Regions from separate parts of the Klebsiella sp. KE9456 genome, predicted to be linked through region 1. Evidence: predicted binding sites of a transcription regulator. Region 1 holds the regulator's gene; each other region holds the start of a gene.

Region 1 (10,529 bases):
TATTGAACCGCATATTCACCTCGATACGACCCAAACTGCCGGTGAGCCGAACTGGAATCAGTCCGGGACGTTGTTTGAAGGAATTGAACGCTGGGCGGAGCGTAAGGCGTTATTGAGCCATGAGGACGTGAAAACCCGGGCGTGGAAAACGCTGAAATGGCAGATTGCCAACGGCATTCAGTTTGTCCGTACCCATGTGGATGTTTCTGATCCTACGCTGACCGCGCTCAAAGCGATGCTGGAGGTAAAACAGGAGGTGGCGCCGTGGGTAGAATTACAGATTGTCGCCTTCCCGCAAGAAGGCATTTTATCTTACCCCAACGGTGAAGCTTTGCTGGAAGAGGCGCTACGCCTGGGAGCCGATGTGGTGGGCGCGATCCCCCATTTTGAGTTCACGCGGGAATATGGCGTGGAATCCCTGCATATCGCTTTTCGCCTGGCGCAGAAGTATCAGCGGCCGCTGGATATTCATTGCGATGAAATTGATGATGAGCAGTCGCGATTCGTTGAAACCGTGGCGGCCCTGGCGCTAAAAGAGGGGATCGGGCCGCGAGTGACCGCCAGCCATACTACCGCAATGCACTCCTATAATGGCGCTTATACCTCGCGTCTTTTCCGCTTACTGAAGCTTTCCGGTATTAATTTCGTTGCGAATCCGCTGGTTAATATCCATCTGCAGGGACGGTTTGATGACTATCCGAAACGTCGCGGAATTACCCGGGTTAAGGAGCTGCTGGCGGCGGGAATAAACGTCTGTTTTGGTCATGATGATGTCTTTGACCCGTGGTATCCGCTGGGGACCGGCAATATGCTGCAGGTGCTGCATATGGGGCTGCACGTTTGTCAGATGATGGGCTATCAGCAGATTAACGATGGGCTGAAACTGGTGACGGAAAACAGCGCCCGCACGTTGGGCCTGAGCGATTACGGTATCGCGTCCGGGAATATGGCGAATCTGGTGATTCTGCCCGCCGAAAATGGTTTTGAAGCGGTGCGTTGTCAGGTTCCGGTACGCTGGTCAATCCGTCAGGGGAGGGTGATCGCCACAACGCAGCTGGCGCAGACCTGGGTGCAGACGGATAGCGGCGGAGAGGAGCTGTTTTTTAGCAGAAATGGCCCCTTTGCCGGAACAAAGGGGCCTGAGGCTTAGTGAGATGCCGCTGTCGCGTTATTCTGGCGGTGGCGGGAGACAAAGCCGAGTATCAGACACATCACAAATACCACAGCATAGAGGCCGTTAGCGGTATGCAGCGCGGCCAGCGGGCCGCTGGCGGCGACGATAGGGCCGGTCACGACGAAGGTCAGCATGGTGCCGACGGTGCCGCAGGTCAGAATAAAGTTGACCAGCTTCGGCGAGGATACTTTAGTCTGCAGCGAGCCCAGGGTAATGATTGAAGTGTAGATCGCGCTGGAGAAGAAGCCGAGGCTCAGGATAAACCATGGCATATGTTCCGGCGAACCGTTAATAAACAGATACATCAGTACCGTCGCCAGGCCAGCCAGCACGGTCAGAATACGCTGCAGGTCAAAGAAGCGCAGGATAACGCTGAATGACCACATACCGATCATGTACGACATCCAGAAATCGCTCACCAGTTTACCCGCATCGCCAAGACTCATACCCAGGCCTTTGGCGTATTCCGGCACCCAGGAGATAAAACCTAACTGGCCGAGGATATAGCACAAGGCGGCAATGGAGAGAAACAGCACGCCGATACCCCATTTCTCTTTTACCACCGGCTGGCTGTCCTGCTGGGCTTTTTTACCCAATACCGGGAATTCACAGCCAAAAGTCAGCACGAAAATAGCGACGTAGACCAGGCCGATGCAGGCATAAACCCAGTACCATTCGATGCTGCGCGCCAGCAGATAAGCCGCCAGCATCGGGAAGATCATGCCCGCCATGCTGAAGAAAGAGTCGGTAAACAGCAGACGCGCGCCGCGCTGACGCCCTTCATACAGATGGGTGATCAGGAAGGTACCGATCGACATGGTGATCCCGCTGACCAGGCCCAGGACAAACATTGACGCGGAGAACAGCGCCAGGCTGTGGCTGAACATCAGCCCCGCGACGGCCAGCACCATCAGAATAAAGCCGAAGCGAAGCTGGGTTTTCAGCGGAACGATTTCCATCAGCCAGGCATTCAGAAAGATAGAAATCAGGATACCGGCGTTAAGGAAGGTAAAGGTGTTGCTCATACTGGAAACGGGCAGATGGAAATAATCTGCGATGTTTCCCATCACCATCCCGGTGACGATCACCAACGCGCCGGTCAGGGCGTAGGAGAAGAAGCTGATCCATGTGAGCTTGATACGGTTGCTGTTAGTCATGACTGGCCTGTGAATAGAAATGTAAAGCGCGTTGACTTTGCGCCGGGCGGACAGATTTTATTCGTTTGGGTGATGTAAGCAATGTTTATTATGAAATATAAATATTTTTGCATATTTATATGTGACATAAATCACATTTATTATTGGCCGTTCAATGAGGGAGGAACGTTACAAGTATTTCAGCTAAGTAAAATTAGGTAAAAGGCTGGCCCACGGGACAAAGGCTCTTTAGAATCAAGCCACTTGCTTTTTTATCCTGCTCCGTTAAGGAATGTCCATGCTCAAATCAACTCTCGCGGCGGTGGCTGCCGTTTTTGCCATTTCAGCATTTTCCCCTGCCATGGCGGCAAAGGGGGATCCCCATGTGTTGCTGACTACCTCTGCGGGCAATATTGAGCTGGAGCTAAATAGCCAGAAAGCGCCGATCTCGGTTGAGAATTTCCTGAAGTACGTTAACAGTGGTTTCTATAACCACACCACCTTTCACCGTGTCATTCCGGGTTTTATGATACAGGGCGGCGGTTTTAACGAACAAATGCAGCAAAAGCAGCCGAATCCACCGATTAAAAATGAAGCCGATAACGGTCTGCGCAATACCCGCGGGACCATCGCGATGGCGCGTACCGCCGATCGCGACAGCGCCACCAGTCAGTTCTTTATTAATATTGCGGATAACGCTTTCCTCGATCACGGTCAGCGTGATTTTGGCTATGCGGTCTTTGGTAAAGTGGTAAAAGGCATGGACGTGGCGGATAAGATTTCTCAGGTACCGACTCATAATGTTGGGCCATATCAGAATGTCCCGTCTAAACCTATCGTTATTCTGTCGGCAAAAGTGCTGCCATAAAGCATTCCTCCTGCGCGGGTGCGATGCTCGCGCAATGTCCTCTCCGTATCGCCCGCCAGATAAATCAACCTGTCTTTTGCAAAGTGATAAGCGAAAACCGCGAATCTGAGTAAAATAGCCCGGTTTGTGACTTCCGGAGCCGCTATGATCCTGCTTATCGACAACTACGATTCTTTCACCTGGAATTTGTATCAGTATTTTTGTGAACTGGGGGCGGAAGTGCTGGTCAGGCGTAACGATGAGCTGACGCTGGAGGGGATTATCGCGCTTGCGCCGACGAAAATTGTTATCTCTCCGGGCCCCTGCACGCCAGATGAATCAGGGATTTCGCTGGCGGTGATTCGCCACTTTTCCGGCAAGATCCCACTTTTAGGCGTTTGCCTGGGCCATCAGGCAATCGCGCAGGTTTTCGGCGCCACTATCGTGCGGGCCGTCAGAGTGATGCACGGTAAAACGTCGCCTGTCAGCCACAATGGTCAAGGCGTGTTCCAGGGGCTGAATAATCCACTTACCGTCACCCGCTACCACTCTTTGTTGATTGCTCCTTTGACGTTACCCGAATGCTTTGAGGTGACCGCCCGAAGCGAAGAGGGCGAAATTATGGGGATTCGCCACCGTGAATTTGATCTGGAGGGCGTGCAGTTTCATCCGGAGAGTATTCTCAGCGAGCAGGGGCATCAACTGCTGGCAAACTTTCTCAATCGGTGATTTGTGGTTGCCATTGAGTGATTTTTTATGCATATTTTGTGATTAGATTATCATAATCATCGCTGCATAACGAAGAAGGATGGGCATGACATGGCAACAGAACAACCGGCAATCACCCGCGCGACATTCGATGAGGTCATTTTGCCGATTTATGCACCGGCAGAATTTATTCCGGTGAAGGGTAAAGGTAGCCGCGTATGGGATCAGCAGGGCAAAGAGTACGTTGATTTCGCTGGCGGTATTGCTGTAACCGCGCTCGGTCATTGCCATCCGGCGCTGGTGGCGGCACTCCATGAACAGGGTGAAAAGCTGTGGCACACCAGTAACGTTTTCACCAATGAACCGGCTTTGCGCCTGGGCCGGAAGCTGGTCGATGCGACGTTTGCTGACCGCGTGGTATTTATGAACTCCGGGACGGAAGCCAATGAAACGGCTTTCAAACTGGCACGCCATTACACCGTGACGCGTCATAACCCGTACAAAACTAAAATTATCGCTTTCCATAACGCTTTCCACGGTCGGTCGCTGTTTACCGTGTCCGTCGGCGGCCAGCCAAAATACTCCGATGGTTTTGGCCCGAAACCCGCCGATATCATTCACGTGCCGTTCAATGACCTGCATGCGGTGAAGGCCGTGATGGACGATCATACCTGTGCGGTGGTGGTTGAGCCAATTCAGGGGGAAGGCGGCGTTATGGCGGCAACGCCTGAATTCCTGCAAGGGCTGCGTGAACTGTGCGACCAGCACCAGGCACTATTGGTGTTTGATGAAGTACAGTGCGGCATGGGGCGCACAGGCTCGCTGTTCGCGTATATGCACTATGGCGTGACGCCGGATATTCTGACCAGCGCTAAGGCGCTTGGCGGCGGTTTCCCTATTAGCGCAATGTTGACTACCCATGAAATCGCCAGCGCTTTCCATGCGGGTTCTCATGGTTCAACCTACGGCGGCAACCCGCTGGCCTGCGCGGTCGGCGGGGCGGCGTTCGATCTGATTAATACGCCGGAAGTGCTTGAGGGGGTCACGGCTAAACGGGCGTTGTTCGTTAAACAGCTCCAGCAAATTGACGCCAGGTTCGAGCTGTTCAGCGATATCCGCGGGATGGGGCTGTTGATCGGCGCTGAGCTGAAACCACAGTATAAAGGCCGGGCGCGTGATTTTCTGTATGCCGCGGCAGATGCCGGGGTGATGGTACTTAATGCCGGCCCGGACGTGATGCGTTTTGTGCCGTCGCTGGTGATTGACGACAGCGATATTGCCGAAGGGATGACGCGCTTTGCCCATGCGGTTGAGCGCGTGCTTAGCGCTTAGCGGCCCGTAGCCAGATGCCATGATGTGGGCGCTGACGCCATGCCACCGACGAAATCGTGTGCATGGTGTTCAGATGCCCAAGGATCCGCTGCAAATGCTGCTCCATGGCGCTGAGCGGGCCGCGGGGAACCTCGGCATCCTGCGCTTCCATAATGTTCACATCTCCTGCGCTGCCTGGCCCATCGGAATCCAGACGTTGCTGACAGCGCTGGAGCGCAATTTCGCACGACTCCAGATAACGTTGCGCTAAATCCGGCGTCAGCATATTGTGCTCGCGCGCCAGCGTTGTCATGGCATTAATATGTTCGACGATGAACTGGCTATGGGTGACCCACAGCTTCATATCTTCCAGATAGTGTGTGTTAAAACCAGGTTCCAGCATCGCCTGATTCAGTGAGTTAAACAGCGCATTATGGGCCTGATTGACGCGCATTCGCTGATAGGCCAGCGCAGGGGCCTGATGATCGTCGCTAAGAATAAGCCGGATGGCTCCCTGATCGGCTTCCAGCGCATCGTGGGCGTTTTTGCGTAGCAGGCCGCTCTGCCACTGCGGCCATAACCAGAGCATTCCGCCGAAGGCAATCAGGCAGCCAATCAGCGTATCAACCAGCCTGGCAACAATAATCTGTTCGCCGTTCAGGGTGAGCAGTTGCAGGGTATATACCGCCGTAACGGTAAACCCGACCATCGCCCAGCCGTAATTCTTACGAATAATCAGGTAGCTTAATAGCGTGATGAAGAGCATGGCGGTTAGCGTATAACCTTCCGGGACGTGAAAATGCAGCGTCAGTCCGGCGATGACTAATCCGGCAAATGTCCCGGCAGCCCGGTGGACGATCCGCACCCGTGTTGCGCTGTAGCCGTTTTGCGTCACGAAGAGCACGGTCATCAAAATCCAGTAGGGTTTTGGTAAATGCAACGCGCTGCCCATCAGGCTGGCGACACTCAGCATTACGCTGATGCGCGCCGCGTTACGTAACGCCGGTGATTTAAGCGACAGATAGCTTTTCAACGCCGGTAGCAGCGGCAGGCGGCGGGTTTTATCCGCCATCAGATTTCGGGAGTACAGAGGGCGCTGGGTGCGTAAAACCCGGGCAATGCGACTGAAATGCCAGGCGCAAAACTGGCCGACCGGGTTATCCGGATGCTGCCAGGCGATCTTTTCCAGAGCGCCGATCTGTTTATCCATCTGAAAGCGCTGAGGATAGCGATGGTAAAGCAGATCATCCGCCAGTTCGCGCAGTCGAGCGGCGATGGTTTGCGCGTTCCAGCGAATTACCGCTTCTGCGTGGCTGCGCTCCACCAGTTTCTGCACCTCTTCCGGTTGGTGCAGGCTGACGGAGATGTGCTCCTGGAGATCCAGACCAACCTGGAAAGCGCGCAGCAGGCGTTTATGATCGCTGTGCTGGTTGGCCGCCAGCATATGCATCTGCTGGTAGCACTGGGTAATCAGATCGACCACTTTTTGTTGGCGGTTGAGCAGGGGCGGCAACGAGGTGGCCGGATCGGTATGCTGGGTCAGCAGGCTGTATTTGGCTTCACAATAACTGGCCAGCTCCCGATAGAGCAGGCTCAGAGATTCGCGCAGCGGCTGTTCGCGCCACAGCCAAAACCAGAACCAGTTAAAAATTCCATACCATAGGGTGCCGAGTGCATAGATTAGCAACGGTTCCTGGATCGGCATATTGCCTGCAAGGCTCAGAGTAAAACTGGCGGCGATAAGCGAGGCGGGTAACAATCTCGCATGAAGCGAACTGATTTCGGCAGTAACGCCGAGAATCAGGGTCAGCCCGGTCAGGATTAGTGGTAAAGGAATTTCCCGCTGCAGAAGGAGCTGGACAATCAGGCTACTGCCAGCGAACAAGCAGCCGCCAATGATCAGGCGCTTAAAGAAGCGTTTATGCGGTGTATCCAGACCGGCAATATTGCAGCAGGCAGGAACGAGGGAAAACAGGAGTCCCTGCTGTAAATGACCAAGAAGAAGTCCCGTTGCAACTGGCAGACATAACACCAGCGTTTGCCGCAGTGCATAGTTGACTTCCGGGTGATAAATCAGCCTGCGCCACATGGGGAGGAAACAAAAACGGCGTATTGTCAGACAATACGCCGTTTTACCGACTTAACGGGTACCGTAGACGACGATAGTTTTACCGTGCGCGGAGATCAGGTTTTGATCTTCCAGCATTTTCAGTATCCGGCCAACGGTTTCGCGGGAGCAGCCGACGATCTGACCAATTTCCTGACGGGTAATTTTAATTTGCATACCGTCGGGGTGGGTCATTGCATCCGGCTGTTTTGCCAGATTCAGCAGCGTCTGAGCGATGCGACCGGTAACGTCGAGGAAGGCAAGGTTACCCACTTTCTCAGACGTAACCTGCAGGCGACGCGCCATTTGCGAAGAGAGACGCATCAGGATATCCGGGTTTACCTGGATCAACTGACGGAATTTTTTGTAGGAGATTTCAGCCACTTCACATGCGGTTTTAGCACGTACCCAGGCGCTACGTTCCTGACCTTCTTCAAACAAGCCTAATTCACCGATGAAATCGCCCTGGTTGAGGTAAGAGAGGATCATCTCTTTGCCTTCTTCATCCTTGATGAGTACAGCCACTGAGCCTTTAACGATGTAGTACAGCGTTTCTGCTTTCTCACCCTGGTGGATCAGCGTGCTCTTTGAGGGGTACTTATGAATGTGGCAATGAGACAAGAACCATTCGAGGGTAGGGTCTGTTTGCGGTTTGCCAAGCACCATGCGCGGTTATCCTCTGTTATCAGCTATCTCCGGGTGCCGACACTACACGGCATCCGGGCATGCAATCGTATTAAATCCCTGTACCTGGGAATCTGGCTGGAATTTTTCCGCAGCCTGTAATGTGAACTCCTCTGCATACATGCAGTACATCAATGTATTACTGTAGCATCCAGACTGTTTTAGCATAGCTTTCGCTGCATGTCTCCTGGTGTCTCGCTTCAGCATGACCCAGGTCGCCTTCCGTTGCCAGAATTGTTATGTGCGCGTAATCTGTCAGGAAAATTACAGCTCTGGAGTTCAATTTATGCAAGCGCGAGTGAAGTGGGTTGAAGGGTTAACCTTCATTGGAGAGTCGGCTTCTGGTCACCAGATTCTGATGGACGGGAATTCCGGTGATAAAGCCCCCAGCCCGATGGAAATGGTGCTGATGGCGGCGGGCGGATGCAGCGCGATTGACGTCGTCTCCATTTTACAGAAGGGGCGCCATAACGTCACCAACTGTGAAGTCAAGCTGACCTCGGAACGTCGGGAAGAGGCGCCGCGTCTGTTTACCCATATTAATCTGCATTTTATCGTGACCGGTAAGGCGCTGAAAGAGGCTGCCGTTTCTCGTGCTGTTGACCTGTCAGCGGAAAAATATTGCTCGGTGGCGCTGATGCTGGAGAAAGCGGTAAATATTACCCACTCTTATGAAGTGATCGAAGAGTAAGCCAACAAGACCCCGGCAGACGTTCGCGCTACCGGGGGGAGTCATTCGTTAACTGATTTTCCTGCCTTCCATCAGCCGCTCGACCAGCGGCGTCATGATCAGCTCCATCGCCAGTCCCATTTTGCCTCCCGGTACAACCAGAGTGTTCATATGTGAGATAAACGAGCCCTGAAGCATGGCCAGAAGCCAGGGGAAATCGATGTTTCTCAGATTACGGAAATGGATAACGACAAAGCTCTCATCCAGTGAAGGAATGGCTTTGGCCGCAAAGGGATTGGAGGTATCCACCGTGGGAACGCGCTGGAAGTTGAGATGGGTACGCGAAAACTGCGGGGTGATGAAATTGATGTAATCCTCCATTGAGCGAACGACGGAATCCATTACCGCCTCACGGGAGTGCCCGCGTTCGCTGGTGTCGCGGATAAGCTTCTGGATCCACTCCAGATTGACGATGGGCACGACGCCGACCAGCAGGTCGACATGGCTCGCGACATCATGCTGCGGCGTAACGACGCCGCCATGCAGCCCTTCATAAAACAGTACGTCAGTGGGTTCGGGGAGTGGTTGCCAGGGGGTGAAGGTCCCCGGCACCTGGTTCCACGGTACGGCTTCATCATAGGTATGTAAATACTTGCGCGACTGACCTTTGCCGCTCTGCCCGTATTCAACGAAAGTCTGTTTCAGCAGGCCGAAGTCGTTCGCTTCAGGGCCAAAGTAACTGATATGCTTGCCCTGATCCCGCGCCTTGCGGATCGCCATGTCCATTTCCGGGCGGGTATAGCGGTGAAAGCTGTCGCCTTCCACTTCAGCGGCGTGCAGGTTTAACTGCGCGAAGATTTTGCGAAAGGCGAGGCTGGTGGTTGTGGTTCCCGCGCCGCTGGAGCCCGTGACGGCAATCACCGGATGTTTGGCAGACATAACAACTCCCAGGGTAAACGATAGTGTGCGCCGCTTTAGCCGTGAAACTGCTTGCGGGGCATGATGTTGACCGTCTCGTGCAGTTCTGACCACACCAGCACGGCTTCTCCGCTTTTTAGCTGTTGTTTAACATCAGAGACTTTATCTGTCAGCGAACGTTCATGCTCACCATAATCGGTGCCTTCGCGTAATACAAAGCTTTCAATCAGATTATCCAGCGTTTCGGGATCGAGATCCTGCCAGGGAATAATCATATTTTCCCTCCTAACCAGCGGGTTAGCCAGGCCGGAATCCGTTTTTCCAGCCACATCTCTGGCTTACGCAGCGTACCGCCGACGAAACCAACATGCCCGCCGTGCTCCGTTAGCTGATATTCGACATTTGCCGGAAGCTGTTCCTGCGGGGGAATCGAATGGTGATCCATAAAAGGATCGTCTTTCGCATGAATAATCAACGTTGGTTTCGTGATATCGCTTAAGCGCGGCATGGCGCTGCACTGGCGATAGTAGTCCAGCGCATCGGCAAAACCGTGGATCCGGGCGGTAATGCTGTCGTCAAACTCCCGGATGCGGCGCATGCTTTTTAGCTGACGTAAATCGACGGGCAGCGAGCCTGGATAGGCTTTGAGTTTGCGCGCGGCGTTAGCTTTCAACAGGTTGAGCAGGTAGCGTTGATAAACACGGGAAAACCCTTTGTCCATATGATAGCTACAGGCTTCCAGCATAAATGGCGCTGAGACGATCACTGCGGCATTGACGGGAATATCGTCGCCTTCTTTCGCCAGCAGGCAGCCTAACATATTGCCTCCGAGGGAATAGCCTACCGCGGCCGTCGGCACGCAGCCATATTCGCGCTGGAGCCAGCGCAGGAACCAGGTGGCATCTTCCGTTTCGCCTGAATGGTAGATGCGGTTATTGCGGTTCGGCTCGCCGCTACAGCCGCGAAAATGCATC
Region 2 (10,529 bases), on a different contig from region 1:
GGCGCGAAGGGGTCGTGAATAAAGATATCCACGGCAAGCTGCGCTGGGAATTTGCGCCGATGCAGGCGCTGGAATTTGAAACCGGCTACAGCCGTCAGGGCAACCTGTATGCGGGCGACACGCAAAACACCAACACCAGCGCACTGGTGAAAAGTATGTATGGTAAAGAGACCAATCGTCTCTATCGTCAGACTTACGGGATTACGTGGACCGGCGGCTGGGACAACGGTGTGACCAGCAACACATTCGCTCAGTATGAACGTACCCGTAACTCACGCATGAACGAGGGGCTGGCCGGGGGATCGGAGGGAATTTTCTCCAGCAGCAAATTCTCGGATATCGATCTGTCGGACGTCCTGTTGCACAGTGAAGTGAACATTCCGTTTACTCTCGGCGTTGAGCAGAATCTGACGCTGGGTACCGAGTGGAACCAGCAACGGATGAAAGACGGCGTATCAACGACCCAGTCTCTCTCTTATGGTTCCATTGACGGTGTATCGGCTACCGGACGCAGTCCCTATTCCAGCGCCGAGATTTTCTCGCTATTTACCGAAGATAATATCGCGCTGACCGACAGCACCATGTTGACGCCGGCGTTACGCTTTGACCACCATACCCTTGTCGGCAATAACTGGAGTCCATCCCTGAACCTCTCCCAGGAACTGTCGGAGAGCTGGACGCTGAAGCTGGGGATTGCCCGCGCCTATAAAGCGCCGAACCTTTACCAGCTCAACCCGAACTATATTCTGTACAGCAATGGCCAGGGGTGCTATGCCAGCAACTCTGCCTGTTACCTGATGGGTAATAAAGATCTGAAAGCGGAAACCAGCGTCAATAAAGAGATTGGTCTTGAGTTCAAGCGTAACGGCTATCAGGCTGGCGTGACATACTTCCGTAACGATTACCGCAATAAGATTGAATCCGGCTATTCGGCAGTGGGCACGGCCAGCAACGGCACCACCAATATTTATCAGTGGGAAAACGTACCGAAGGCGCTGGTTGAAGGGCTGGAAGGCACGTTAAATCTGCCGGTAAGCGAAACGGTTAACTGGAGCAATAACCTGACGTGGATGCTGCAGAGTAAGAACAAGACCACCGGCGATCGCCTGTCGATAATCCCGCAGTTCACGCTCAACTCGACCGTCAGTTGGCAGGTGCGCGACGATCTCTCATTGCAGAGCACCTTCACCTGGTATGGCCGCCAGAAACCGAAGCGCTTTAACTATAAAGGTGAGGCGGTATCCGGCAGTGAGCTGAACGAAGTGAGTCCGTATAGCATTGTCGGGCTGAGCGCGACCTGGGATGTGAACAAAAATCTGAGCCTGACCAGCGGGGTGGATAACCTGTTCGACATTCGCCACTACCGTGCCGGTAATGCGCAGACCACGGGGAACTCGACGACCGGCGCTTATCTGTATGGCGCGGGCGCGGAAACCTATAATGAATCAGGCCGGACGTTTTATGTCAGCGTGAATACGCATTTCTGATAATCATTTAACGACAGGCCGGGATCTTTATTTATCCCGGCTTTTTATTGCCCGCTAAAAACCGCGCTCTGTGCAATGCTGGTCAGTTAAGGGCTGTCAGTTGTGTTTATGGCTGGCTGAGCGGTTCTGTCAATCGGTGGTTCTGGCGAACATGACGCATTTTTCGTTTTCACCCATTTTGGCTTAGTGGCCAGTTCTGGATGTGCGCCTGCGTTCTCGCCAGGCTTTCCTGATGCGCCCAACCCCCTCTGCGGTGAACCCGCACTCAGTCAGCGGCTACCCGGGTGCTGAATGTCATGAAAAAAACAGGCGATATGTTTTTTAAGATTTTGGTCCCCTTTCCCCGGAGGTAAACAACGGCAGGTGATGTTTTTACTTTTAGCATCAGCGAAATATGTCACGGATATAAATTATGACAAAATCTTCACTGACTCTACGCAATTCATTCAACTTAGCAGCTTACACTGGTTCCTGTTAATCGAATCCGCTTGATCCCGGAAACGATTAATAATGGCATCCTGCCATTTCCATTCTTAAAGTTGTCCCCTTTCCCCCTCCCAATTCCCAACCGTAGCGATACGGAGGAGGGGGAATCCTTGCCAGCGTACGCTCAGACTTTTACGGAACTTTTATGCTGGTTATTCATAAGGCTATGCGCCAGGAGATGTTGTCTAAGTTGGGGAGATAGCGTGAAAAAAGCGTGCCTGATGTCTGGCTTAACCGGGTTTTGTTAGCGCCAGGCGGAGAGAGTTAATGATGGTTTTGACGACATCTAGTCAGCGGTATGTTCCGTTGACGATAGGTGGTGTGGACAGGCGTGATATCCGCTGCCTGTGAACGACCAGGGGGATGTTTCGATCGTCCCCCGGCATTGCTTCCTTGTGGGACGCTTTTTTCGATCAGGTCATGACCATTGGCCATTCCGGCGGGGTCTGGCTCATGACGTCAATCATCACGTCCTTAATATTACCCCAGATTTTTGCTGCATCCAGTAGCGTAATGCCCAACAGACCAGTGGCAAACCAGCATGCTGCGGCCAGGCCCATACAGCTACAAATCACCGCTAAACCGGCATAATCGCTTTTACGTAGCTGAATGTTTAATGAGCTGGCCAGGAACATCAACACAGCGCTCACGAGTGGCCAGCGCAGAAGTACAACACTGGTAGTAATGGAAGCCATCAACCTATCCTCAACGAAATTTGGGCACCTTTGACAACCTGATGAGACTGACGGTGACGTGGTACTCTGGCTATCTACAGGCAACTAAGACAGCAATGAAACAGTGTTCTTGTTTCACCAACTAATGTGAACTATATCACATTAGCTCTTTTATTCACCAGTCAAAAGATGTGCTTTTTTTGCGCTCATTAACCCTATTTTTTATGGCTAATGATAAAGAGATGATGCTTTCTACGACAGGCTGTCGTGGCAGGCATTTATGCAGAGGCTGAGCAACGATCGGGTCAGCCTCTGGCCTGATAAGGTGTTATCAGGCGGAAATGTGGTGGCGATAGTCGGTGGGCGTACGGTCGAATTCGCGGCGGAACACGCGTGAAAAGGTTTGTTGCGATACGTAGCCGAGATCCATCGCAATATCAAAAATAGGGCGCTGGGTGGTTCTCAGTGCTTCCGCGGCGAGCAACAGGCGGCGCTGGCGAATGTAATCCCCCAGAGTTTGATGCATGACGGCGCGGAACATCCGCTGGAGATACCATTTTGAGTATCCCGATTTTCTGGCGACTACATCAATGTTAAGCGGTTGATCGATATGTTCATCAATCCATTCAATTAGCGTTTGGATAATATCCTGATGGGACATAAAGCGGCCTCTCTCAATTCTCGATTCGTCGTTTTGTCTGCGGGCGAGTATAATTCCTCAAGTTAACTTGAGGTAAAGCGCTTTTATGGAAAAAAAATCACCCCGTATCAAAATGCTGCTGACCCCTGGTGAAGTGGCGAAACGCACCGGTGTGGCCGTCTCCACGCTGCATTTTTATGAAAGCAAAGGGCTGATCCACAGCCAGCGCAACGCCGGCAATCAGCGTCGCTACCGGCGCGATGTCCTGCGGGCGGTGGCGATAATTAAAATTGCGCAACGTATTGGTATTCCGCTGGCGACTATCGGCGAGGCATTTGGCGTGCTGCCGGAAGGGCATAAGCTCAGCGCCAAAGAGTGGAAGATGCTGTCATCCCAGTGGCGGGAGGAACTGGATCGGCGCATTCATACTCTGACCGCGCTACGCGATCAGCTGGATGGCTGCATCGGCTGCGGCTGCCTGTCACGCCGCGACTGTCCGTTACGCAACCCCGGCGATAAGCTTGGCGCAGAGGGCACCGGCGCGCGGCTGCTGCTGGAGGAGGACTCAGAAATAAAAGGGTTCAGTTAATCGGTGGTTCTGGCGAAAGTCAGAAGTTACCCGTTCGCTTACCATCCTGATTCAGACTGAAAGATTTTATTTTTATGGCCTTCAGCATCCAGATCGCCGCAGAGGGAGGCGCATCAGGAAACCTGGCGAGCACGCAGGTGCGTATCCAGAACTGGCCACCTGGCCGTTCACTCGCAGCGGATATGGCTGAGTACCCGTCGGCCTGCGAACGGTATCGTTGCGTTAACCCCTGCCGCAAAGCTTCTGAGGAACGATCCATCACTAAAGCCGATGACCGGGAAAAATTGCTATCAGCCCAATACAAAAATGTTACCGGATTGCGCATGGACGATAACGTTTGCGCATCGGCTGGTTATTTCCTGAACGTCATAAGTGAAATTTAGCGAAATTCGACAAACTTCGGTTGAAAAGGCGTATCTAAAGGCCGGATAATCGTTTGCCTTTTTATTTTGCTCATCATTTTCCCTGATGACAGGGGGAGAGCAAGGTCATTCTTCATCGTATTGTATGCGCGGAGTTAAACGTTTGCTTTTCGCCGCCTCTGGCGCTGCGAGGTTAAGCACAAGGAGATCGCGTTTAACTGGCAGTGGACGGTTCGCCACGCATCCAGACGAACGATAAAAATTCTCAGGGGACGTTTTCTATGTCTACGCCTTCAGCGCGTACCGGCGGTTCATTAGACGCCTGGTTTAAAATTTCTGCTCGCGGCAGCTCCGTGCGTCAGGAGATCCTTGCCGGTCTTACCACCTTTCTGGCGATGGTGTACTCAGTCATTGTGGTGCCGGGGATGCTTGGCAAAGCGGGTTTTCCACCCGCTGCCGTCTTTGTCTCCACCTGTCTGGTGGCGGGGGTTGGCTCGCTGGTGATGGGATTGTGGGCGAATCTGCCGATGGCGATTGGCTGCGCCATCTCGCTCACCGCCTTTACCGCGTTTAGTCTGGTTCTTGGTCAGCAGATCAGTATTCCGGTGGCGCTGGGGGCGGTCTTCCTGATGGGGGTACTGTTTACCGTGATTTCCGCTACCGGCATTCGTAGCTGGATCCTGCGCAACTTGCCGCAGGGCGTTGCGCACGGCACCGGGATTGGTATCGGTCTGTTCCTGCTGCTGATCGCCGCCAACGGCGTGGGTCTGGTTATCAAAAATCCGCTGGATGGTCTGCCGGTGGCGCTGGGTAATTTTGACAGTTTCCCGGTAATTATGTCGCTGATCGGACTGGCGGTGATTATCGGGCTCGAAAAACTGAAAGTGCCGGGCGGCATCCTGTTGACGATTATCGGCGTGTCGATTATCGGCCTGATCTTCGATCCTCATGTTCATTTCTCCGGTATTTTCGCCATGCCGTCGCTGAGCGACGACAAAGGCAACTCGCTGATCGGCAGCCTGGATATCATGGGCGCGCTGCACCCGGTCGTGCTGCCAAGCGTGCTGGCGCTGGTGATGACCGCGGTGTTTGACGCCACAGGGACCATTCGTGCGGTAGCCGGTCAGGCGAACCTGCTGGATAAAGACGGACAGATTATCAACGGCGGCAAAGCGCTGACCACTGACTCCCTGAGCAGCGTCTTCTCCGGCCTGGTGGGCGCGGCTCCGGCGGCGGTGTATATTGAATCCGCGGCTGGTACGGCGGCTGGCGGGAAAACCGGTCTGACTGCGGTGACCGTCGGCGTGCTGTTCCTGCTGATCCTGTTCCTCTCTCCGCTCTCTTATCTGGTCCCGGCGTATGCGACCGCTCCGGCGCTGATGTACGTCGGCCTGCTGATGCTGAGCAACGTGGCGAAAATCGATTTTAACGATTTTGTGGACGCGATGGCGGGGCTGATTACGGCGGTCTTTATCGTACTGACGTGTAATATTGTGACCGGCATCATGATTGGCTTCGCGGCGCTGGTCATTGGTCGTCTGGTGTCCGGCGAGTGGCGTAAGCTGAATCTGGGTACGGTGATTATCGCTGCGGCGTTGGTTATCTTCTATGCCGGTGGCTGGGCGATTTAACTTTTTGTTTAACGATGGGCGGCGTTAGTGCTGCCCGTTTAATTTTTAAACCACATCCTGTTTCCTTTTGCGTTAATCTGAGTAGCGTATTATTTCGGGACATGACGTCTCAGATGTAAAAAAAGAAAACGCCGCAAACAGGGAACACATGGAAATATTCTTTACCATACTCATCATGACCCTCGTGGTCTCTCTCTCCGGGGTGGTTACACGCGTACTGCCCTTTCAGGTTCCACTACCTTTAATCCAGATCGGCATCGGTGCGCTGTTGGCCTGGCCAACCTTCGGGCTGCATGTCGAGTTCGATCCTGAGCTCTTTCTGGTGCTGTTCATTCCGCCGTTGCTGTTTGCCGATGGCTGGAAGACCCCAACCCGCGAGTTCATTGAGCACGGGCGAGAAATTTTTGGCCTGGCGTTGGCGCTGGTACTGGTGACGGTGGTCGGTATTGGTTACCTCATCTACTGGATCGTGCCGGGTATCCCGCTGATTCCGGCGTTCGCTCTGGCGGCGGTACTGTCGCCGACGGATGCCGTGGCGCTGTCCGGGATTGTTGGCGAAGGGCGTATTCCGAAAAAAATCATGGGGATTTTGCAGGGCGAAGCGCTGATGAACGACGCTTCCGGCCTGGTCTCCCTGAAGTTTGCCGTTGCGGTGGCGATGGGCACGATGGTTTTTACCGTCGGCGGTGCGACGATGGAGTTCCTCAAAGTGGCGGTCGGCGGTATTCTCGCGGGTTTCATCGTCAGCTGGCTCTACGGGCGCTCGATGCGCTTCCTCAGTCGCTGGGGCGGGGATGAACCGGCAACGCAGATTGTGCTGCTGTTCCTGCTGCCGTTTGCTTCTTACCTGATCGCTGAACATATCGGTTTTTCCGGGATCCTGGCGGCGGTGGCCGCGGGGATGACCATCACCCGTTCCGGCGTGATGCGCAGCGCCCCGCTGGCGATGCGCCTGCGCGCCAACAGCACCTGGGCGATGCTGGAGTTTGTGTTTAACGGCATGGTTTTCCTGCTGTTGGGCCTGCAGTTGCCGGATATTTTGTCCAGTTCGCTGGTGGCCGCAGAAGCGGATCCGAACGTCGAAACCTGGATGCTGTTTACCGATATCATCCTGATTTACGCCGCCCTGATGCTGGTGCGTTTTGGCTGGCTGTGGACGATGCGTAAACTGAGTCAGCGTTTTCTGAAAAAGAAACCGATGGAGTTTGGCTCCTGGACCGACCGCGAGCTGCTGATCTCTTCCGTCGCCGGAGTGCGCGGGGCGATTACGCTCGCCGGTGTGCTGTCGATTCCGCTTCTTCTGCCGGACGGCAACGTCTTCCCGGCGCGCTATGAACTGGTGTTTCTTGCCGCCGGAGTGATTCTGTTCTCTCTGTTTGTTGGGGTGATCGCGCTCCCGATTCTGCTGCGTCATATCGAATCGAGCGACCACGTACAGCAGCGCAAAGAGGAGCGTCTGGCGCGAGCGGCGACGGCGGATGTGGCGATTGTCGCGATTCAGAAAATGGAAGAACGGCTGGCTGCTGATACCAAAGAGAATATTGATAATCAGCTGCTGACCGAGGTCAGTTCGCGGGTGATTGGTAATTTGCGCCGCCGCGTCGACGGACGTAATGATGTTGAAACCTCCATGCTGGAAGAGAGCCTTGAGCGCCGGTTCCGTCTGGCGGCGCTGCGTTCAGAGCGCGGGGAACTGTATCATCTGCGTGCGACCCGGCAGATCAGCAACGAGACGCTGCAGAAGCTGCTGCATGACCTCGACCTGCTGGAAGCGCTGCTTATTGAAGATCAGTAACGCATAATCGCCGCGCCGCTGACGATATGCTGATGAACCCCGGCCTGCGGGCCGGGGAAAGAGAGCGCATTTAATGTGCCTGACCGCGTTCGATGCCGATACCGGTCTGCGAACGGATAAACTGGGCGCGGAACAGCGCGCGCTCCCGCACGCCTTCTTCTGAGGCGTCGGTGGCTGAGAAAAACCAGATACCGATAAAGGCGATGGCGATGGAGAACAGCGCCGGATATTCATACGGGAATATCGCCTTCTCGTGACCAAGAATCTGTACCCAAATGGTCGGGCCGAGGATCATCAGAATCACCGCGGTCAACAGACCTAACCAGCCGCCAACCATCGCCCCGCGGGTCGTCAGCTTCGACCAGTACATCGACAGCATAATGATGGGGAAATTACAGCTGGCGGCAATGGAGAACGCCAGACCGACCATAAACGCGATGTTCTGTTTCTCGAACAGAATCCCCAGCAGGATCGCCACCACGCCGAGGATCAGCACGGTAATCTTCGAGACCTTCAGTTCCTGACGTTCCGTTGCGCCTTTGCGGAATACGTTAGCGTACAGGTCATGGGAAACCGCCGACGCCCCCGCCAGGGTTAAACCGGCAACCACCGCCAGAATGGTGGCGAAGGCGACCGCCGAGATAAAGCCGAGGAACAGGTTCCCGCCAACCGCATCCGCCAGATGCACCGCGGCCATATTACTGCCGCCGATAAGCTGCCCGGCGGCGTCTTTAAACGCCGGATTCGCACCTACCAGCATGATTGCGCCGAAGCCGATAATAAAGGTCAGAATGTAGAAATACCCCATAAATCCGGTGGCGTAGAATACGCTTTTACGCGCCTCACGCGCATCGCTTACGGTGAAGAAGCGCATCAGAATATGCGGCAGGCCCGCAGTGCCAAACATCAGGCCAAGTCCGAGCGACAGCGCCGATATCGGGTCTTTTACCAGTCCGCCGGGGCTCATAATCGCCGATCCTTTAGGATGGACGGCCATCGCTTCAGTAAACAGATTATTGAAGCTGAAGCCGACGTGTTTCATTACCATAAAGGCCATAAAGCTGGCGCCGAACAGTAGCAGAACGGCTTTGATGATCTGTACCCAGGTCGTCGCGAGCATGCCGCCGAACAGCACATACAGCACCATCAGCACGCCAACCAGCACCACCGCAACATGGTAGTTGAGGCCGAAAAGCAGTTGAATCAGTTTACCCGCGCCGACCATCTGGGCGATCAAATACAACGCGACCACCACCAGTGAACCGCAGGCGGAAAGGGTGCGAATCGGCCCCTGTTTGAGACGATAAGAGGCGACGTCAGCAAAGGTGTAGCGCCCGAGGTTACGCAGGCGTTCGGCGATCAGGAACAGAATAATCGGCCAGCCGACAAGGAAACCGAGGGAGTAGATCAGCCCGTCATAGCCAGAGGTGTAAACCAGTGCGGAAATACCGAGGAATGACGCCGCCGACATAAAGTCGCCGGCAATGGCCAGCCCGTTCTGGAGGCCGGTAATATTGCCGCCAGCGGTGTAGTAGTCGCTACGCGAACGCACGCGTTTTGACGCCCAGTAAGTGATATACAACGTCAGGGCGACGAAAATCAGGAACATGATAATCGCCTGCCAGTTGGTCGGCTGACGCTGTACCGCGCCGGTGATGGCATCCGCTGCCTGAGCGGTAAAAGGGAGTGTGGCGGCAAGCGCCGTCAAAACTTTCTTCATGATGCTTTCACCTCGCTGAGAATGCTCTTCGTCAGTTGGTCAAATTCACCGTTTGCCCGCCAGACGTAAATTCCGGTGAGTACGAAAGAGATAACGATCACGCCGATGCCAATCGGAATACCGCGGGTGACGCTGGTTCCCGCATGCAGCGGCGTGCCCAGCCAGCCGGGTGCGAAAGCAATAAGCAGAATAAAGCCGACATAAATCACTAACATAATCAGTGACAGAATGGTGGCAAATCTTTGTCGGGTGGCGACAAGCTCCCTGAAATGCGCACTATTCTCTATTCGCTGACACATTTGATCGTTCATCATCGCGTCTCCAGAGGTTCCCTTTTGTCATCCACGCGCCAGAAATCGGCAACACGCATCCACCCGACAGTGACATGTCGGGGAGCCGCCTGTTTACCGCTTTCCTGCTACCTGAAATCCTTAGGGGTGTTATTTATATTCTCTCCCCGAAGGGAGAGGTTGTAGGGGATCGGTTGGTTTATGATGGCATCGCGATGGCCTGCTTCTCTTCGAGCAGTTTATCCACCACCCCAGGATCGGCCAGCGTTGAGGTATCGCCGAAGTTACTGGTATCGCCTGCGGCAATTTTGCGCAAAATGCGGCGCATAATTTTGCCGGAGCGGGTTTTCGGTAAGGAGTCGGTCCAGTGCAGCACATCCGGCGTCGCCAGCGGGCCGATCTCTTTACGCACCCAGTTACGTACTTCGGCGTACAGCTCCGGGGTCGGTTCTTCACCGTGGTTTAGCGTCACGTAAGCGTAGATGGCCTGGCCTTTAATGTTATGCGGAATGCCCACCACCGCCGCTTCGGCGATTTTGGGATGCGACACCAGTGCGGATTCGATTTCAGCAGTGCCCAGACGGTGGCCGGAAACGTTGAGTACGTCATCCACGCGGCCGGTAATCCAGTAGTAGCCGTCTTCGTCACGGCGCGCGCCGTCGCCGCTGAAGTACATATTTTTAAAGGTGGAAAAGTAGGTCTGCTCGAAGCGCGCATGGTCGCCAAACAGGGTGCGCGCCTGACCCGGCCAGGAGTCGGCGATCGCCAGGTTGCCCTCGGTCGCGCCTTCCAGCGGTATCCCTTCGTTATCTACCAGTACAGGCTGGACGCCGAAGAAGGGGCGCGTGGCGGAAC
Region 3 (10,529 bases), on a different contig from region 1:
ATATTGACTGCTTCCGTCAGCAGTTCAACGGCGGCGATCAGGAAGCTTCTTACGGTTTTGCTAGCATTCAGACGCTCAAGCACACGGTTTTCAAATGCCTGTGTTTCTTCCATTATTGCCTGCATATCTGACAGGAGTCGTAATGGGCGCGGTTCGGACCGCGCCAGATCTTGCCTCATTTGGCGGCGTTATAATCGTTAACGGCCTCCGCTACCACGGCGCTTGCCGGATCCAGACCTGAAAGCTGCGCCAGCGCAGCCTGTGGCCCTTTCCCGGCAATCAGCGCCGCCAGTTCCTGTGCCTGCGGATCTTCCTCGCTACGGAAGTGCATGGCGGCAGCAATCCCTTTCACCAGGTTCCGGTGCGGCAGGTTGTATTCCAGCGTACCAAGCAGCGGTTTAATTAAGCGATCGCCGGCGCTCAGTTTACGCAGCGGCTGGCGGCCAACGCGTTCCACATCATCTTTCAGATACGGGTTTTCAAAACGACCAATAATTTTCTGGATGTAGGCAGCGTGCTTTTGTGCATCAAAGGCATAGCGTTTGATCAGTACGGCGCCGCTCTCTTCCATCGCCCCTTTGACTACCGCGCGAATCGTCTCATCGAGAATCGCGTCGCGAATCGTCTGGTGACCCGCCAATTTTCCGAGGTAGGCGGTTATAGCATGTCCTGTGTTTAAGGTGAATAGCTTACGTTCGACAAAGGCCATCAGATTATCGGTTAATTCCATCCCAGGGATGTTCGGTAACGCACCTTTAAACTGGGTCTTGTCGACAATCCACTCGCTGAAGGTTTCGACGGTGACTTCCAGTGGGTCCTGAGTGGCGGAAGCGGACGGCGGAACGATGCGATCAACGGCGGAATCAACGAAGCCGACGTTGGCTTCGACCCAGGCTTTATCTTCTTCCGCGAGGGCGTTAAACACGTGGCCTTTTAACTGGGTGGTGCCGCGGACCATGTTCTCGCAGGCGATGATATTCAGCGGCGCCGTAATGCCCTGCGCTTTACGTTTAGCCAGGCCTTTGGCAATCGCCGGAGCGATGCGCTCCAGCACCACCGGGCCGACGGCAGTGGTCACCAGATCAACGCTGGCAATCAGCTCTACGACGTCGTCGCCGATGCTGCTGACGGCATCGACGCCGGAAACGGTATCCACCTGCTCATTCTCGCCGACCACGTGAACCTGATAGCTATGACGGGCATTCAGGGCATCAAGCACGACCTGATTTACATCTGCAAACGTCAGTTGTATCCCCGCGTCCGCCAGCAGTTTGCCGATAAAGCCACGACCGATATTACCTGCGCCAAAATGTAATGCTTTCATAGTATTAACCTTTAATTAATGTTTTTACCTGAGAGGGCTGGGGTGAGGCTTTTCCCTCACCCTAACCCTCTCCCAACGGGAGAGGGAATAGACCGCACTTGCGTTCATCCTCAGCAGAGGATGAGGCGGCGTTTACTTGTTCAGCAGCGAGAGGACTTCTTCGACGCTGGTGGTCTGTGCCAGACGCTCAATGACGGATTCATCGTCCAGCGCGTTAGTCAGGCTGGTGATCACCTGGATATGTTCGTTATTACGTGCCGCGATACCGATGACCAGACGGGCAACCTCATCCTCTTCTTCACCGAAACGCACGCCTTCCGGATACTGGCAGAACACGATACCGGTTTTCAGAACGCGATCCTTCGCTTCGATAGTGCCGTGCGGAACCGCGATGGACTCACCCAGGTAGGTCGAGGTCAGTTTTTCACGCTCCAGCATTGCCTGAACGTATTCCGGCTCGACATAACCCCCTTTTACCAGTTGTTCACCCGCGAACAGAATAGCGTCTTCTTTGGTGGCCGCTTTCTGACCGAGGAAGATGTTTTCCGCACCCAGTTTGAACAGATGGGTATCCGCCGCATCGAAGCTGTCTTGCAGACTGTCGCGAACTTTCTCTTCGTTATCCGTGTGACGCTGGGCCGCCACCAGGCGTTCGGTCAGGCTGGTATACAGGCCGCTGTCGAGGAAGTTGGTCAACGAAATATGCTGCGCTTGCGGCACCTGGCGCATCGCGCGTTCGGTCAGGTCGCGGTGAGTGATGACCAGGTCAACATCCGGCGGCAGGTTGTTAATCGCACAGTTGGTGACGGAGATATTGCTCAGCCCGGCATCCTGTACTTTCTTACGCAGCACGCCTGCGCCCATGGCGCTGGAGCCCATACCGGCGTCGCAGGCGACGATGATTTTACGCACATGGCTGAGGTCGTTCGTGACATCGCCTGTGGACAGCGGAGTCGCTGCGCCTTTGGACTGCGCTTTCATGTCCTGCATACGACGGGTCGCTGTTTCGATATCATCTTCTTCTTTGACTTTACTGGTTTTCAGCAGAATCGCCGAGATCACGAAGGAGACGGCCATCGCGGCAATAATCGCCGTGATGTTAGCGAAATAGGCTCCTTTCGGCGTCATCGCCAGTACGGCGAGGATTGAGCCCGGAGAGGCCGGAGAAACCAGACCGCCGTTGAGGATAGTCAGAGTAAACACACCGGTCATACCGCCGAGGATAACGGCCAGAATCAGACGCGGGTTCATCAGCACGTACGGGAAGTAGATTTCGTGAATACCGCCGAGGAAATGGATGATTGCCGCACCGCCCGCAGACTGCTTAGCGCTGCCGCGGCCAAAAAACATGTATGCCAGCAGGACGCCCATACCCGGACCCGGGTTAGCTTCAATCAGGAAGAAGATAGATTTGCCGAGTTCATGAGACTGCTGGATGCCCAGCGGCGAGAAGATACCGTGGTTGATGGCGTTGTTAAGGAACAGGATTTTCGCCGGTTCAACAAAGATGGATGCCAGCGGCAGCATGTCGTGCGCCACCATGAAGTTAACGCCCGCAGCCAGGATTTTGGACAGGACTTCAACCGCCGGACCGATACCGAGGAACGCCAGGATGGCGAGGATCATACCGATAATACCGGCGGAGAAGTTATTCACCAGCATCTCAAAACCGGATTTAATCTTACCATCTACCCAAACGTCGAATTTCTTGATGGCCCAGCCACCCAGAGGACCCGCGATCATCGAGCCGAGGAACATCGGCATATCCGCGCCGACGATGACGCCCATAGTGGTAATTGCGCCGACTACGCCGCCGCGTTCGCCGCCAACCAGTTTACCGCCGGTATAACCGATCAACAGCGGTAACAGATAGGTGATCATCGGACCCACCAGCTTCGCCAGCGTTTCGTTCGGTAACCATCCTGTTGGAATAAATAGTGCGGTGATAATACCCCACGCGATAAACGCGCCGATATTTGGCATCACCATATTGCTGAGAAAACGACCAAAGCTTTGCACTTTGATCTTGATATCGGATGACATAAAACACCCCTTCTTCTGTTTTTGCTATCGGCAGGCTGAAAGCCCGAGGCTTGTTGTTAATGTGGCGGCAGAGGTAGCCGGGCCCGGATTGATAGTGCGAAATCTGGCACTGAATTGTTACGCTGTCCAGTTAGTGGGCTTTTATGTGATTTACATCACATAAATATAGGTTAGTAGTGGGTCTGTATAGTGACTTGCGTCACAAAAATTGAGTGTAAAAAAACAACAGGAGGGAGTTTTAGAGTAAAAAACACACTTTTATGTGATATGTATCACAAATATTTTTTATGAGTTTGTTATTTATTTGTGATTTACATCACAAAATATATCCCCACGGATTTTCCCTGATGTGATCCTGGGCAGATTATGCCGCGTCTAATATGAGGATATGTAACTCAGTAACTTGATCCACTAAAGGACATTTTAGCCATCATGGCGAAAACGGCAGGGTAAATTACGTTCGGTTTGTCGGTTTTTTACTACGGTCTGCGCCATACTTACTTTTTTGTTGGCGAAAGGAGCAGGCAATGAAACTGATCGGCAGCTACACCAGTCCCTTTGTGCGCAAAATTTCCGTCATGTTGCTGGAAAAAGCGATCCCTTTCGAGTTCGTCAACGAATTTCCTTATAACGACGCCAATCGTGTGGCGAAATACAATCCGCTGGGAAAAGTGCCTGCGCTGGTTACCGACGACGGTGAATGTTGGTATGACTCCCCCATTATCGCTCAATACCTGGAGCAGCTTGGCATTGCGCCTGCTATGCTGCCCGCGGAGCCGAAAGCCGCGCTGAAAATGCGTCAAATTGAAGCGCTGGCAGATGGCGTGATGGAAGCAGCGCAGGCGCTGGTGCGGGAGAAAATGCGCCCGGCGACGCAGCAGTTAGAAAGCGAACTGCTGCGCCAACGGGAAAAAGTTACGCGTGGTCTTGATGCCCTGGAAGGCTATGCAAATGACGGTATTTTACGTCCCGATGAGGTGAATCTGGCGACCATTTCCACGGCCTGCGCCATTGCTTATCTTAATATTCGCCGCGTTGCGCCGGGCTGGTGCGCGACACGGCCTAAGCTGGTTAAACTGGTGGATTCACTCTTCCAGCGCCCCAGTTTTGCGCGCACTGAACCGCCAGGGAGTTGACCCAGGCAGGTAACAGTTTTTGCGCGAAGGTATTACAATTGCTGCTCATTTATTGACTCCCTCTCCCGTCGGGAGGGGAAAACAGGTTCATTCATGACTACCGAGATTCGTGCACTGTATACCCGGCTTCCGGCCATTGACCGTTTACTCCATGCTCCGGCGTTTTCCTCGTTGCTGATGCAGTATGGTCACTCGCAGACGGTTACGCTGCTACGTCAGATGCTGGATGAGGCAAGGGAACATATTCGTCAGAGACATGCGCTGCCGGTCTGGTGTGACGACTGGCTGCTGGAAACCGCCCGGCGTCTGGCGCAAACGCAGCAGAGTGCGCTGCGCCCGGTTTTCAACCTGACGGGCACCGTACTGCATACCAATCTTGGCCGTGCGCTTCAGGCAGAAGCGGCGATTGCAGCCGTTGCCCAGGCCATGCGCGCGCCGGTGACGCTGGAATACGATCTCGAGGATGCCGGACGCGGCCACCGGGACCGGGCGCTGGCCGACCTGCTTTGTCGGATAACCGGTGCGGAAGATGCTTGCATCGTCAATAACAACGCGGCGGCGGTGCTGCTCATGCTGGCGGCCATCGCCGGCGGTAATGAAGTTGTGGTATCGCGGGGTGAGCTGGTAGAGATTGGCGGTGCGTTTCGCATTCCTGACGTGATGCGCCAGGCGGGCTGCATCCTGCATGAAGTCGGTACCACTAATCGTACCCATGGGGAAGATTATCGTCAGGCCGTCAATGACAATACCGGTTTGCTGATGAAAGTTCACACCAGCAACTACAGCATTGAGGGCTTTACGAAAGCGGTTGATGAGGTGGCGCTGGCGGAAATTGGCCGCGAGCTGAATATCCCGGTTGTCGCCGATCTTGGCAGCGGCTCGCTGGTGGATTTAAGCCGCTACGGCTTGCCAAAAGAGCCAATGCCCCAGGAGATGATTGCCGCGGGCATCAGCCTGGTGAGCTTTTCCGGGGATAAACTACTGGGCGGCCCGCAGGCGGGAATTATCGTCGGTAAGAAAGCGCTGATCGCGCGTTTACAGAGCCATCCGCTGAAACGTGCGCTGCGGGCGGATAAAATGACGCTCGCGGCGCTGGAAGCCACGCTACGCCTCTATCTGCACCCGGAGACACTGGCCGCTGAACTGCCGACGCTACGTCTGTTGACCCGCCCCGTAGACGAGATTCGCCAGCTGGGCGAACGTATACAAGCCGCGCTGGCGGAATATTACCCAGATTTTGTACTGCGGGTAGAACCCTGTTTGTCGCAGATTGGCAGCGGTTCGTTGCCAGTGGACCGGTTACCCAGCGCGGCATTGACGTTTACCCCGTGCAATGGCCGCGGTAGCCAGCTGGAGGCGTTGACGGTTCGCTGGCGTCGGCTTCCGGTGCCGGTTATTGGCCGGGTTTATGATGGTCGACTGTGGCTGGATCTCCGCTGTCTTGAGGATGAAACCCGGTTTATGGAGATGTTAGCGAAATGATTATTGCCACTGCCGGACATGTTGACCACGGCAAAACCACGTTGCTGCAGGCGATTACCGGTATCAATGCCGATCGCCTGCCGGAAGAGAAAGCGCGCGGAATGACTATCGACCTCGGCTACGCCTACTGGCCGCAGCCCGATGGCCGAGTGCTGGGATTTATTGACGTGCCGGGTCATGAAAAGTTTTTGTCCAACATGCTGGCTGGCGTCGGCGGCATCGATCATGCGCTGCTGGTGGTGGCTTGTGATGATGGGGTGATGGCGCAGACGCGTGAACATCTGGCGATCCTTCAGCTTACGGGTAAGCCGAGGTTAACGGTCGCGCTCACCAAATCTGACCGCGTTGAGGCCGGGCGGGTTGAGGAAGTGAAAAGGGAAATCGACGCGGTGCTGGCCGAATTCGGTTTTACTGCTGCGAGCCTGTTTGTTACCGCAGCGACGGAAAACCAGGGCATTGCCGAACTACGCGATCATTTACTGCGACTTTCCGCGCGGCCGCATCCGCAGCATCAGCGTTTCCGCCTTGCTATCGACCGGGCGTTTAGCGTAAAAGGCGCGGGTCTGGTGGTCACCGGAACGGCGCTTTCCGGCGAGGTGAATGTGGGGGATACGCTGTGGCTGACTGGTGTGGATAAGCCGATGCGCGTGCGTGGTCTGCATGCGCAGAATCAGTCGGTCGGGAAGGCCCAGGCGGGCCAACGCATTGCCCTGAATATTGTGGGTGATGCGCAAAAAGAGCAACTGAATCGCGGCGACTGGCTGCTTTCCGTACAGCCACCGGAAGCCAGCGAACGCGTAATTGTCGAGCTGCAGTGCCACACGCCGCTCGGTCAGTGGCAACCGCTACATATCCATCATGCAGCCAGCCATATCACTGGCCGCGTGTCACTGCTGGAGGGGGCGCTGGCGGAACTGGTTTTCGACTGCCCGCTGTGGCTGGCGGATAACGATCGTCTGGTGCTGCGCGATATCTCCGCCCGTCAGACGCTGGCTGGCGCGCGGGTGGTGACGCTCAATCCGCCGCGACGAGGCAAGCGTAAGGCAGAATACATACAGTGGCTGCACACGCTGGCCGCTGCGCAAAGCGATGATGCCAGCGCGCTGGAGATCCATCTGCAACGTGATGCGGTTCATCTTGATGATTTTGCCTGGGCGCGTCAGCTCAGCGACGAGGGGCTACAGGCGCTAAGTCACCGTCCTGACTATCTGCAGGCGGGGAATCGTTTACTCAGCGCGCCACTGGCTGCGCGCTGGCAGCGGAAACTGCTCGACGCCCTGGCGCGTTATCATGACCAGCATCGCGATGAGCCGGGACCGGGCCGCGAGCGTCTGCGGCGTATTGCGCTGCCGATGGAAGATGAAGCCCTGGTGCTGCTGCTGATTGAGCAGATGCGCGAAAGCGGAATGGTCCATAGTCACCACGGCTGGCTGCATTTACCGGATCATAAGGCGGGGTTTACCGACGAGCAGCAGGTGATCTGGCTGCGGGTTGCCGGGCTGTTTGCTGATGAACCCTGGTGGGTTCGCGATCTGGCGCGGGAGGCTAACGTTGAAGAGGCATTAATGCGCGCAGTGTTACGCCAGGCGGCGCAGCAGGGGATGATTACCGCGATCGTCAAAGATCGCTACTACCGTAACGATCGGATTGTGACGTTCGCCAGAATGATCCGCGAACTGGATCAGGAAAGGGGGTCTACCTGCGCGGCCGATTTTCGCGATCGATTGGGAGTGGGACGAAAGCTCGCTATTCAGATCCTGGAATATTTTGACCGCATCGGTTTTACCCGCCGTCGTGGCAACGATCATTTATTACGTGATGCGTTACTATTTCCGGTTAAACGAGGAAACGATTAATTTAAGATGTTTGATAAAACGTGCTTTTATCGCATTGCCCTGTAACCAGCGCCGCTGGCTCGGGCCTGAGTGAAATTCATAACATGATGATATTGTTGGCTTCCCATGATGGGTAAGGCGTCAGCCGGGGGAAATACCCGCACATTTTCTCAACAGGCACATTAAAATATGAACTTAATGTGCCTTTTATATTATCAGAACGTTAAATAATAACAACGATCACGTTTTTAAAGAATATTCACTCGTATTCTGCCTGTCTAATTGCAGTGATTGAGGATAGTACAATGGCTGCTTCAACATTTTTTATTCCTTCCTCGAATGTAATCGACGCCGGTTCATTAATAGAAACAATGAATACCATGGTGGAAAGGCGTTTGCGCCACACATTCATTGCTACGGATGATAAGTCGAAAAAATCAGGCATGACTGAAATATTCAGAATGCATTTCAGGCATTCGATATTTCAGCGTTATTTATGATGGGCATGCCGAAATCGTCGCGATCTCTCGTTGCGCGATGCCATTAACTGGCGGATGGCGAGGCCTGTGAAGGGGATGTTTGCTCAGGCTGGATAAATGGTAAGGCCCACCCGGTACATCAATATCGGCCACTCCGAATAACGTGACCGCAGTCGTAATGCTGTAATCAATTGGCGAATATCTCGCCATCGTTATACCCCTACTGCAAGGAGACGTCCATGACAAATAATTCCCCTGCAACACATATTCAACCCGGTGAATATGGATTCCCTCTGAAATTAAAGGCTCGCTATGACAACTTCATTGGTGGGGAGTGGGTAGCGCCTGCCGACGGTGAGTACTATCAGAATCTGACGCCGGTCACCGGGCAGCCGCTCTGTGAAGTTGCCTCTTCAGGTAAAAGGGACATTGACCTTGCCCTCGACGCTGCCCATAAAGTGAAAGATAAATGGGCCCAGACTTCCGTACAGGATCGCGCGGCGATTCTGTTCAAGATTGCCGATCGTATGGAGCAAAATTTAGAGCTGCTGGCGACGGCCGAAACCTGGGATAACGGTAAGCCGATCCGTGAAACCATCGCGGCTGATGTGCCGTTGGCAATTGATCATTTCCGCTATTTTGCCTCCTGTATTCGTGCTCAGGAAGGCGGGATCAGTGAAGTGGACAGCGAAACCGTCGCCTATCATTTCCATGAACCGCTTGGCGTGGTCGGGCAAATTATCCCGTGGAACTTCCCCCTGCTGATGGCGAGCTGGAAAATGGCGCCAGCGCTGGCGGCGGGCAACTGCGTGGTGCTTAAACCGGCGCGTCTGACTCCCCTTTCGGTCCTGTTGCTGATGGAGATCGTTGGCGATCTGCTTCCTCCTGGCGTGGTTAACGTTGTGAATGGCGCGGGGGGCGAGATTGGTGAATATCTGGCAACCTCGAAGCGCATAGCAAAAGTTGCCTTTACTGGTTCGACGGAAGTCGGACAGCAGATCATGCAGTACGCCACGCAAAACATTATTCCGGTTACGCTGGAACTGGGCGGTAAATCGCCGAATATCTTCTTTGCCGATGTCATGGACGAAGAGGATTCGTTCTTCGATAAGGCGCTGGAAGGTTTTGCATTATTTGCCTTTAACCAGGGGGAGGTCTGTACCTGCCCGAGTCGGGCACTGGTGCAGGAATCTATTTATGAACGCTTTATGGAACGGGCAATTCGCCGCGTGGAGAGCATTCGCTGCGGTAACCCGCTGGACAGTGTGACGCAGATGGGCGCGCAGGTTTCCCATGGTCAACTGGAAACGATCCTCAATTATATTGATATCGGTAAGAAAGAGGGCGCGGATGTGCTGACCGGCGGGCGACGTAAACAACAGGAAGGTGAACTGAAGGAGGGGTATTATCTTGAGCCCACCGTCCTGTTTGGTAACAACAATATGCGTGTTTTCCAGGAGGAGATCTTTGGCCCGGTGCTGGCCGTCACCACCTTTAAAACGATGGAGGAGGCGCTGGAAATCGCCAACGATACTCAGTACGGCCTCGGTGCCGGGGTCTGGAGCCGAAACGGCAATCTGGCTTATAAAATGGGGCGCGGGATTCAGGCCGGACGGGTATGGACTAACTGCTATCATGCCTATCCGGCGCATGCCGCGTTTGGCGGTTACAAGCTGTCGGGGATTGGGCGCGAGACACATAAGATGATGCTGGATCACTACCAGCAAACCAAGTGTCTGCTGGTGAGTTATTCGGAGAAACCGCAGGGACTGTTTTAAGCGTGAAGCCCCTGGCGGACGGCGTGTCCGTCAGGGGGAAAGTTAAGCAAGCACCTTAATTTGCCAAGGGGAAAACCCGGTAAGCCTGAAATGCCTGATAGCGAATCGCATATCAGGCTTGTAGAGAAAATGCCACTGGCCAAATATTGCTAAGCGCTTATCCGGCACGCTAAATTATCACTCTTCATTAACCCAGATACGCATTTCCCCCTCGCCACGGTTGGCCCAACTGAACCAGGGGATGAACGTCAGCGTTTGTGGCTGGCGGGAAGATGGCGTGTTATCGTAGTGCCATAAGGTCTTCTGTTGCGCATCGGCAACGCTCTGCTTCACGCCTTCCGCCTGTATCAGCATTTTGTGTGCAAATAGCCCTTTGCCTTCGAAGACCTGGAAATCACTCTCTTTTGGTAACCACAGATTGTGCAATTCCTCGCCGTTATCTGCCTGTTCGA

Evidence for each region. Region 1 encodes CRP, which controls carbon source genes, mostly activating them, when cyclic AMP is high. Its sites were predicted from a motif close to ATGTGANNNNNNTCACAT; they were not measured.
Region 2: the regulator CRP is predicted to act here: its motif matches at 2,793-2,810, upstream of ABK821_RS03755 (YjcB family protein).
Region 3: the regulator CRP is predicted to act here: its motif matches at 3,628-3,645, upstream of ABK821_RS20055 (glutathione S-transferase).

The regions. Positions count from the first base shown of each region.
Region 1 is NZ_JBDYQK010000027.1:12,569-23,097, reverse strand. It holds gene ABK821_RS21780 (cytosine deaminase) at 1-1,150, shown strand, start outside; gene tsgA (MFS transporter TsgA) at 1,147-2,331, opposite strand; gene ppiA (peptidylprolyl isomerase A) at 2,609-3,178, shown strand; gene pabA (aminodeoxychorismate synthase component 2) at 3,323-3,886, shown strand; gene ABK821_RS21760 (aspartate aminotransferase family protein) at 3,977-5,197, shown strand; gene ABK821_RS21755 (YccS/YhfK family putative transporter) at 5,187-7,265, opposite strand; gene crp (cAMP-activated global transcriptional regulator CRP) at 7,317-7,949, opposite strand; gene ABK821_RS21745 (OsmC family protein) at 8,254-8,658, shown strand; gene ABK821_RS21740 (phosphoribulokinase) at 8,707-9,576, opposite strand; gene ABK821_RS21735 (YheU family protein) at 9,612-9,830, opposite strand; gene ABK821_RS21730 (hydrolase) at 9,827-10,529, opposite strand, start outside.
Region 2 is NZ_JBDYQK010000003.1:12,062-22,590, forward strand. It holds gene ABK821_RS03750 (TonB-dependent siderophore receptor) at 1-1,487, shown strand, start outside; gene ABK821_RS03755 (YjcB family protein) at 2,387-2,668, opposite strand; gene soxS (superoxide response transcriptional regulator SoxS) at 2,979-3,308, opposite strand; gene soxR (redox-sensitive transcriptional activator SoxR) at 3,394-3,876, shown strand; gene ABK821_RS03770 (NCS2 family permease) at 4,520-5,869, shown strand; gene ABK821_RS03775 (Na+/H+ antiporter) at 6,018-7,664, shown strand; gene actP (cation/acetate symporter ActP) at 7,735-9,384, opposite strand; gene ABK821_RS03785 (DUF485 domain-containing protein) at 9,381-9,695, opposite strand; gene acs (acetate--CoA ligase) at 9,874-10,529, opposite strand, start outside.
Region 3 is NZ_JBDYQK010000022.1:33,852-44,380, forward strand. It holds gene mtlR (mannitol operon repressor MtlR) at 1-179, opposite strand, end outside; gene mtlD (mannitol-1-phosphate 5-dehydrogenase) at 176-1,324, opposite strand; gene ABK821_RS20050 (PTS mannitol transporter subunit IICBA) at 1,457-3,367, opposite strand; gene ABK821_RS20055 (glutathione S-transferase) at 3,895-4,503, shown strand; gene selA (L-seryl-tRNA(Sec) selenium transferase) at 4,597-5,985, shown strand; gene selB (selenocysteine-specific translation elongation factor) at 5,982-7,841, shown strand; gene ABK821_RS20070 (hypothetical protein) at 8,126-8,320, shown strand; gene aldB (aldehyde dehydrogenase AldB) at 8,539-10,077, shown strand; gene ABK821_RS20080 (glycoside hydrolase family 127 protein) at 10,255-10,529, opposite strand, start outside.